One region of the Luteimonas sp. Soil_N_1 genome, then DNA from elsewhere that is predicted to be linked to it. Evidence: predicted binding sites of a transcription regulator. Region 1 holds the regulator's gene; the other holds the start of a gene.

Region 1 (4,489 bases):
ACGCCGTCTATGAACTCGATCGCGGCGGCCACCACGACCACATGGTCGACGTGGACAGCGGCAAGATCATCGAGTTCGAGAGCGCCGAGATCGAAGAACTGCAGCGGCAGATCGCCGACCAGTACGGTTACATCCTCGAAGAGCACTCGCTGGTGCTCTACGTCCGCAAGAAGCGCTGACATTCTTTTCGCTGACGGCCGCGATGTTCGCGGCCGTCAGCGTCAAGGTCACAGGCCGTTGCCGCGCCTCGTCAGGTTCTAGCGTCAATGACCGCAGCGGTATTGGTCCGCGCGGCTGTGCATCCCCTCACACCATGCCCTGCAGCAGCTTGCGGGCTGCGGCGCGCGCTTCCTTGCTGACGTCGACGCCGCCGAGCATGCGTGCGAGTTCCTCGGTGCGCTCGCCGGTGTCGAGCAGGCTGACCCGGCTTTCGGTCGCGCCCTCGGCGCTGGATTTGTGCACGCGGTAATGCGTGTGGCCCTTCGAGGCCACCTGCGGCAGATGGGTCACGCACAGCACCTGCCGGCTTTCGCCGAGCGCGCGCAGCTTGCGGCCGACGATGTCGGCGACCGCGCCGCCGATGCCCGAATCCACTTCGTCGAACACCATCGTCGGCACGGCATCGTGCCCGAGCGCAGCCACTTCGATCGCCAGCGAGATGCGCGACAGTTCGCCGCCCGACGCGACCTTGCGCAGGGCACGCGGCGGCTGGCCGGCGTTGGCCGACACCATGAATTCCACACGCTCGGCGCCCTGCGGATCGGGCCGCGTGGTCTCGACCGGTTCGATCGCGACTTCGAACACGCCGCCGCCCATGCCGAGTTCGTGGATCAACGCGGTGGTCGCGCTCGACAGCGCCTTGGCCGCCTTGCGACGTGCCGCGCCGAGACGATCGGCGGCGGTGCGCCAGCGGCCCATCGCGGCTTCGATCTCGCCGTCGAGTTGCGTGAGGCGTTCGCCGGCGCCGTCGAGTTGATCGAGCTCGCCGGCGAGGCGCGTCTGCACGTCGATGAGTTCTTCCGGCGTCACGCGATGCTTGCGCGCGAGTTCGTGCAGCCGGCCGAGGCGCTGTTCCAGCGTCTCCAGCTGTTCGGGATCGATGTCGAGATCGTCGCGGACCTGGCCCAGCAGCAACGTGGCCTCGTCGAGCTGGATCGCAGCGGCATCAAGCATCGCGTCGACGTCGCCCAGCCGCGGCTCGTGCGCGCGCATCCGCGCCAGATCGTGGCGCAGCGTCTGCAGCGCCTGCGGCAGGCCGAGATCGTCGTCGCCGCGCATGCGCTCCAGCGCCGTATCGCAGGTCTGGATCAGGCCGGCCGCGTTCGCGTGCCGGCGATGGCTCGCGAACAGGTCGGCCACCGCGTCGGCGGCAAGCGATTCGCCTTCGAGTTCGTCGAGCTGATGACGCAGCCAGTCGCGACGCTCGGCGACATCGCCGATGCCGACCAGCGCGTCGCGCTCGTCGTGCAATGCGCGCCAGGCTTGCGCGGTCGCACGCACCTCGGCGAGCAGCGCGCCATTGCCGGCCTGCGCATCGAGCAGCGCAAGCTGGCTGCCGCGGGCGAGCAGGGCCTGGTGTTCGTGCTGGCCGTGGATCTCGACCAGATGCCCGGCCAGTTCGCCGAGCTGGGTGATCGTCGCCGGGCGACCATTGATCCAGGCGCGCGAGCCGCCATCGGCGCGCAGGGTGCGGCGCAGCTGGCAGGTGTCGCCATCATCGAGTTCGTGCTCGCGCAGCCAGCGCAGCGCAGGCGCGGCATCGTCGAGCGCGAACTCGGCATGCAGTTCGGCGCGCTCGGCGCCATGGCGCACGATGCCGCTGTCGGCGCGCTGTCCCGACAGGAAGCCCAGCGCATCGACCAGCAGCGACTTGCCGGCGCCGGTTTCGCCGGAGATGACGGTCAGGCCTGCGCCGAACTCCAGATCCGACTGGCTGGCGACGGCGAAATTGCGGATGGCGAGATGGGTCAGCATGGGTGCGGATTGTGCCTTGGCGCGTCGCGGGCGAGTAGATCGGCGTCTGGATCGGCATTCGATGGTGCGCTAGATAACGTGCATCCGTCTCACGACGAGAGAATGCGGCGCTTGCATCGCAGGTAGGCGCACCGTATACCGCCCGCATGTCCTCCGATCCCCGCCATCCGCTCGATCCGCGTGCCCGGCAGCTGCTGCGCACACTGATCGCCCGGCATATCCAGGACGGGGAGCCGGTCGGTTCGCAGACGTTGGCGCGGCATGCAGGGCTGGATGTGAGCGCGGCGACGATCCGCAACATCCTGTCCGATCTCGAGGAATCCGGCCTGCTGGTCTCGCCGCATACCTCGGCCGGCCGCGTGCCGACGGCGCAGGGCTACCGGGTGTTCGTCGACTCGCTGTTGCAGGTCAAGCCGCTGCGTGCACCCGAACTCGAACGTCTGCGTGGCGAACTCGGCGTAGGCGGGCACCAGTCGCTGCTGGGCAGCGCGTCGGAGCTGGTGTCGGCGATGACCCATTTCGTCGGCGTGGTGTCGGTGCCGCGACGCGAGCAACTGGCGTTCCGGCATATCGATTTCGTGCCGCTCGATGGCCAGAGGATCATGGCCATCATCGTGTTCGCCGACCACGAAGTGCAGAACCGCATCTTCCAGACCCGGCGCGGCTTCGAGGCCGTGGAGCTGGAACGCGTGGCGAACTATCTCAACCAGCAGTTCGCCGGGCGCCCGCTGGGCGACATCCGGGCGGCACTGGTCGAGGAGCTGCGCAACGCCCGCGACGAGATGGAAGCGCTGCTGTCGCAGACCATGGAGCTCGCCGAACAGGCGCTGGTGCCTGCTGAGGACGACATGCTGCTGGCCGGGCAGAACCGCCTGATCGGCGTGCAGGACCTGTCGGATCTCGATCGTCTGCGCGACCTGTTCGAGGTGTTTGCGCGCAAGCGCGAGATCCTGCAGTTGCTCGAACGCACGATCCGCGCGCCGGGCGTGCGGATCTTCATCGGTGAGGAAACCGGGCTGGCGCCGCTGGAGGGCATGTCGCTGGTGACTGCGCCCTATGGCGCCGGCGGCCGCACGCTGGGCGTGCTGGGCGTGATCGGCCCCACGCGCATGGCCTACGAGCGGGTGATTCCGGTGGTGCAGGCGACCGCGAGCGTGCTGGGCGCGGCCTTGAATCCGGACGCCCCGACCCCATAGCTGGTGCCGTCGGCGGCCAGACGACCGCCCCGGAACCCGACATGACCCAGCAGCACGATTCGCAGTCCCCCGATTTCCACGAGACCGATGGCCCGGAAGCGGCCTCGGTCGAGCAGCAACTGGCCGACCAGGTCGAGCGCCTCAGCGGCGAGCTCGAACAGCTCCGCGCGCAGGTGTTGCTGGAACGCGCCGATCTCGAGAACCAGCGCAAGCGTCTGGCCCGCGAGGTCGAGAACGCACGCCGCTTCGCCAACGAACGCCTGCTGGCCGCACTGGTACCGGTGTTCGATGCACTCGAAGCCGGTCTGGCCAGTGCGCCGGAGAACGATCCGCTGCGCAGCGGCGTCGAGTTGACCCTGCGCGAGCTGACCCGTGCCACCGAGAGCAACGGCCTGGCCACGCTGGCGCCGGCGCCGGGCGACGTGTTCAACCCCGAACACCACCAGGCGATGAGCATCGTCGATGTGCCGGGCGTGGCGCCGGGCGCGGTGGCCCAGGTGTTCCAGAAGGGCTACCTGCTCAACGAGCGTCTGCTGCGACCGGCCATGGTCGTCGTCGCCAAGGCTGACTGAACGCCCCGGGCCCCGGCCCGATCGCGAATTCCGATGCGTCACACCGCTTGAACGCTGTGTTGCGTGTCCCCAGATCACGGTCATCGACGGTTCCGGCCGTCACCCAGACACATACCTTTTAGAGGAAGCAGCGCAATGGCAAAGATCATCGGCATCGACCTCGGCACGACGAACTCGTGCGTGGCGATCATGGACGGCGGCAAGGCCAAGGTCATCGAGAACAGCGAGGGCGATCGCACGACGCCGTCGGTCGTCGCCTATACCAAGGACGGCGAAGTGCTGGTGGGCGCGTCGGCCAAGCGCCAGGCGGTGACCAATCCGCACAACACCTTCTTCGCGGTGAAGCGCCTGATCGGCCGCAAGTTCAAGGACGGCGAAGTCCAGAAGGACATCGGCCTGGTGCCGTACAAGATCCTCGAGCACGACAACGGCGACGCCTGGGTGTCGACCAGTGACGGCAAGCGCCTGTCCGCGCAGGAAGTCTCCGCGCGCATCCTCGAGAAGATGAAGAAGACCGCCGAGGATTACCTGGGCGAGAAGGTCACCGAAGCCGTGATCACGGTGCCGGCCTACTTCAACGACAGCCAGCGCCAGGCGACCAAGGACGCCGGCCGCATCGCCGGTCTCGACGTCAAGCGCATCATCAACGAGCCGACCGCGGCCGCGCTGGCCTATGGCCTCGACAAGTCCGGCGGCGACCGCAAGATCGCCGTGTACGACCTCGGTGGCGGCACGTTCGACGTGTCG
Region 2 (4,489 bases), 960 kb from region 1:
GACCGTCCGCTGCAGGCGATCCGCCGGCTGCTCGCACTGCTGCACAACATCCTGCGGCGCGCGAGTTATCTGGCCCTGCTCGACGAACGCCCGGCAGCGCTCGCACGTCTGGTCGACGTGGTCACGCGCAGCGCGTTTCTCGCCGAACGGCTCGCCGCGCATCCGCTTCTGCTCGACGAACTGCTCGACACGCGCGATGAAGGACCGCTGCTGCAGCGTGGCGAGATGGCCCAGGCCTGCGCGCGCGCGTTGCGGCAGCCGGATCTCGAAGCCGGCCTGCTGGATCTCAACGAGACCCGCCAGCAGCTGAGCTTCCGCATCGCGCTCGCGACGCTCGATGGGCGCCAGTCGGGACAGGACGCCACGCGCCAGCTCGCGTGGCTGGCCGACGCGGTGGTCGACACCGTGCTGGCACTGGCGATGCGCGATCTTGAATCCACACATGGCGCGCTGCCCGACGCGCGGTTCGCGGTGATCGGCTACGGCAGCCTCGGCGGCGAAGAACTCGGCTTCGGTTCCGATCTCGACCTTGTATTCCTTTACGACGCGCCCGCCGATGCGCAATCCACCGGCGAGCGTCCGCTTGATGCACAGCGCTGGGCCGCACGGCTGGGGCAGAAGATCGTCGCGCTGCTGGGCACCGTCACCGGCGGCGGCCGTCTTTACGACGTCGACGTGCGCCTGCGCCCGGACGGCGGCAAGGGGCTGCTGGTCTCGTCGCTGGCCAGCTACGCCGAATACCAGCGCGAGCGGGCCTGGACCTGGGAACACCAGGCACTGGTGCGCGCGCGCTTCGTGGCCGGGCATGACGATATGGCGGCCGCGTTCGAAGACGTGCGCCGCGACATCCTGGCGACGCCGAGAGATCCGGCGAAGCTGCACGAGGACGTGCTGTCGATGCGCCGGCGCATGCGTGCCGAGCTGGACCGCAGCGCAGGCGACCGTTTCGATCTGAAACAGGGCGCGGGCGGTCTGGTCGATCTGGAATTCCTGCTGCAGTGGCTGGTGCTGCGCGAGGCGTCGACGCGGCCTGCCTTGCTCCCACCGCGCGCGACGCCGCTGCTGCTGGAAGCAGCGGGTGCGGAAGGGTTGATCGATGCGGCCACGAGCGCCGGGCTCCGCGCGGCCCACGCGACGCTGCTGGAACTCGGTCTGGGCTGCATGCTGGACCGGCGGACCCGGATCGTCGTCGAGACGCCCGAGCTCGAGACCGCGCGCGAGACGATCCGTTGCGCGGCCGACTGGGCCTGAATGCGGCGGTTTTCATGCGAGGTTGGCGGGTCGGTCCGCAGACTTGCTCCCAAGATGCGCAGTGACCGCCGGGGCCAACGACAATCCCGGACGTGAATAGAAGTCAACGAAATTCCCGGTGTCGTTCTGTGAATGGAACATTCGGGAACTCCTGTGCGTCTTAGCAGTCATAGGTATCGACTGCTAACATCCCTCCCCATGAGCACGCAGACCATGTCCCACGCCCTGGTTGCCAACAGCCTCCCGACCCTCAACCCGCTGGGCTCGCTGGATGCCTACATCGGCGCCGTGCACCAGATTCCGGTGCTGTCGGTCGAAGATGAGCAGGCGCTGGCGCAGCGCTACCGCGACGACGACGATCTCGACGCCGCACGCGAGCTGGTGCATTCGCACCTGCGCTTCGTCGTGCACGTGGCCCGTGGCTACAACGGCTACGGCCTGCCGTTGGGCGATCTGATCCAGGAAGGCAATATCGGCCTGATGAAGGCGGTCAAGCGTTTCGACCCCGACGTGGGCGTGCGCCTGGTGAGCTTTGCGGTGCACTGGATCCGTGCCGAGATGCACGAGTTCATTTTGAAGAACTGGCGCATCGTGAAGGTCGCCACGACCAAGGCGCAGCGCAAGCTGTTCTTCAACCTGCGCAAGAGCAAGAAGCGTCTGGGCTGGCTCAACGCGAGCGAGGTCCGGGCGGTTGCTGCCGATCTGAACGTGTCCGAGCGCGAAGTGCTCGAGATGGAGTCGCGCCTGTCCGGTCGCGACATCGGTTTCGACGCGCCCGCAGGCGAGGACGACGACAACGCGCCACCGGCGCCGGTCGCCTACCTCGTCGCGCAGGATGAAGATCCCGCGCAGGCCTACGAGCGTCGCGACAGCGAAGGCAGCAAGCTGGACCTGCTGCGCGAAGGCATGGCCACGCTGGATGCGCGTTCGCGCGACATCATCAGCCGCCGCTGGCTCGACGACGAGCACAAGGTGACGCTGCAGGAACTGGCCGACGAGTACGGCGTGTCCGCCGAACGCATCCGCCAGGTCGAAGCCAACGCGCTGAAGAAGATGAAAGCGCTGTTCGCGGCCTGATCCCCGGCTCGAATGCGACATGTGAAACGGCCCGCGCAAGCGGGCCGTTTCTGTTTGCGATGTCTAGGCGCGCCAGGCGCGGCGTGCACTCACCACTTGAACAGCACCAGGCTGATCGCCAGCGCGGCCATGCCCGAGACCAGGCCGTACACCGTCTCGTGTCCCTTGGCGTAGCGCTTGGCAGCGGGCAGCAGTTCGTCGAGGGCGAGGAACACCATGACGCCGGCGATCAGGCCGAAGACGACGCCGAACACCGGTTCGGACAGGAAGGGGCGCAGCACGGCGTAGCCGATCAGCGCGCCGATCGGTTCGGCCAGACCCGACAGCAGACAGGCGAGGAAGGCGTAAAGCTTGTTGTTGGTGGCGAAGTACACCGGCACCGCGATCGCGATGCCTTCGGGAATGTTGTGGATCGCGATCGCGAACGCGAGCGGCATGCCCACGCCGGGGTTCTCCAGCGTGGCGAAGAACGTCGCCAGACCTTCGGGAAAATTGTGTGCGGTGATGGCGACCGCGGTCAGCAGGCCGACGCGCTTGATGTAGCTGGTGTTGTGCTCGCGGAAGTAGGGATCGTCGACTTCCAGACGCTCGTGCGGGTTGGGCACCAGCCGATCGATCGTGACGATGAAGAGCACGCCGCCTAGGAACGAGAGCGTGCCCCAGGTGAAGCCGAGCTGCGGACCGTAGGCATTGGTGAAGGCGAGGATCGACTTGTCGAGGATCTCGGTCAGCGACACGTAGACCATCGCGCCGGCGGCGAACGCCAGGCCGAACGACAGCAGGCGCGCGTTCGGCTGTTTCGCGAACAGCACCAGCAGGCTGCCGAGGCCTGTGGCCAGGCCAGCGGCAGTGGTGACCGCCAGCGCGATCCAGAAATTGTGGGTCGAGATTTCGAGCATGCGCGGAACGCCGGAACGTGTGGGGGGAGCGACTCAGCCTGGCTGCAGATCCGGCTTGGGTGGGCGCGCGGCCATGCTAGCCGATGCGCGGTGCGTCGGGCCCTTCACGGTCCGGCTTGGCGGCCGCTTCGGCATCGAGGGGCGGGCCGAAGATGATCCGCGCCGCGCGCTGGTAGCTCCAGTACGCCATCGTCCAGTTGAGCAGCACGACCACGCGGTTGCGGAAGCCGATCAGGAAGAACACGTGGGCGATCAGCCAGAACCACCAGGCGAGTGCGCCCGACAGTTTGAGCCGGCCGAAATGCACGACCGCGGCCATACGCCCGATCGTCGCCAGGTTGCCGAAGTCGCGGTAGGCGAACGGCGTCGTCGCCTGGCCGCGCAGGCGTGCGCGGATGCTGGTCGCGACGTGCCGCCCCATCTGCTTGGCGGCCGGCGCGACGCCCGGCACGGGCTGGCCGGCGCTCTGGATCGCGGCGAGATCGCCGGCGACATAGATGTCGGGATGGCCCGGCACACGCAGATCGGGTTCGACCTGGACGCGACCGGCGCGGTCGCGCGGCGCATCGAGCAGGGCGCCGAGCGGCGACGCTGCCACGCCCGCGGCCCAGATCACCGTTTTCGCGGCGACGCGCTGATCGCCGAGGCGGTAGCCGTCGGCATCGATGTCGGCGACCGGCGTGCCGGTCTGCACCTCGACACCGAGTTTCTGCAGCTGGCGGCGCGCCTTCTCCGACAGATCGTCCGGGAACGACGACAGCACGCGCGGCCCCGCTTCGACCAAGCGCACTTTCGCCAGGGCCGGATCGATGTTGCGGAACTCGCTGCGCAGCGTGTGCCTCGCGATCTCGGCCAGTGTGCCGGCGAGCTCGACGCCGGTCGGGCCACCGCCGACGACAGCGAAGCTGAGCCACGCGGCGCGCTTGTCGGGATCGGTTTCGGCCTCGGCGCGCTCGAAGGCGAGCAGCAACTTGCGCCGCAACAGCAACGCGTCGTCGAGCGTTTTCAGGCCCGGCGCATGCGCGGCCCAGTGATCGTTGCCGAAGTAGGCATGGGTGGCGCCGGCAGCGAGTACCAGCGTGTCGAAGCCGAGGCTGGTGCCGTCGGCGAGCGCGAGTGTCTTCGCGGCGGTGTCGATGTCCTGCACCTCGGCCAGCCGCACCTCGACGTTGTCCTGGCTGCGCAGGATGTGGCGCAGCGGCGCGGCGATGTCCGGCGCTGACAGGCCAGCCGTCGCCACCTGGTAGAGCAGGGGCTGGAAC

What was found. Region 1 encodes HrcA, which represses chaperone genes, less so after heat shock. Its sites were predicted from a motif close to TTNGCACTCNNNNNNNNNGAGTGCNAA; they were not measured.
Region 2: rpoH (RNA polymerase sigma factor RpoH) is a predicted target of HrcA. The motif match lies at 1,412-1,438, and genes of this name have one in related genera.

What each region holds. Positions count from the first base shown of each region.
Region 1 is NZ_JBDGKS010000001.1:1,855,038-1,859,526, forward strand. Features, by position in the region: gene fur (ferric iron uptake transcriptional regulator) at 1-179, shown strand, start outside; gene recN (DNA repair protein RecN) at 307-1,974, opposite strand; gene hrcA (heat-inducible transcriptional repressor HrcA) at 2,121-3,170, shown strand; gene grpE (nucleotide exchange factor GrpE) at 3,212-3,742, shown strand; gene dnaK (molecular chaperone DnaK) at 3,878-4,489, shown strand, end outside.
Region 2 is NZ_JBDGKS010000001.1:890,485-894,973, forward strand. Features, by position in the region: gene glnE (bifunctional [glutamate--ammonia ligase]-adenylyl-L-tyrosine phosphorylase/[glutamate--ammonia-ligase] adenylyltransferase) at 1-1,251, shown strand, start outside; gene rpoH (RNA polymerase sigma factor RpoH) at 1,450-2,328, shown strand; gene zupT (zinc transporter ZupT) at 2,418-3,227, opposite strand; gene AC3A4E_RS04115 (NAD(P)/FAD-dependent oxidoreductase) at 3,304-4,489, opposite strand, start outside.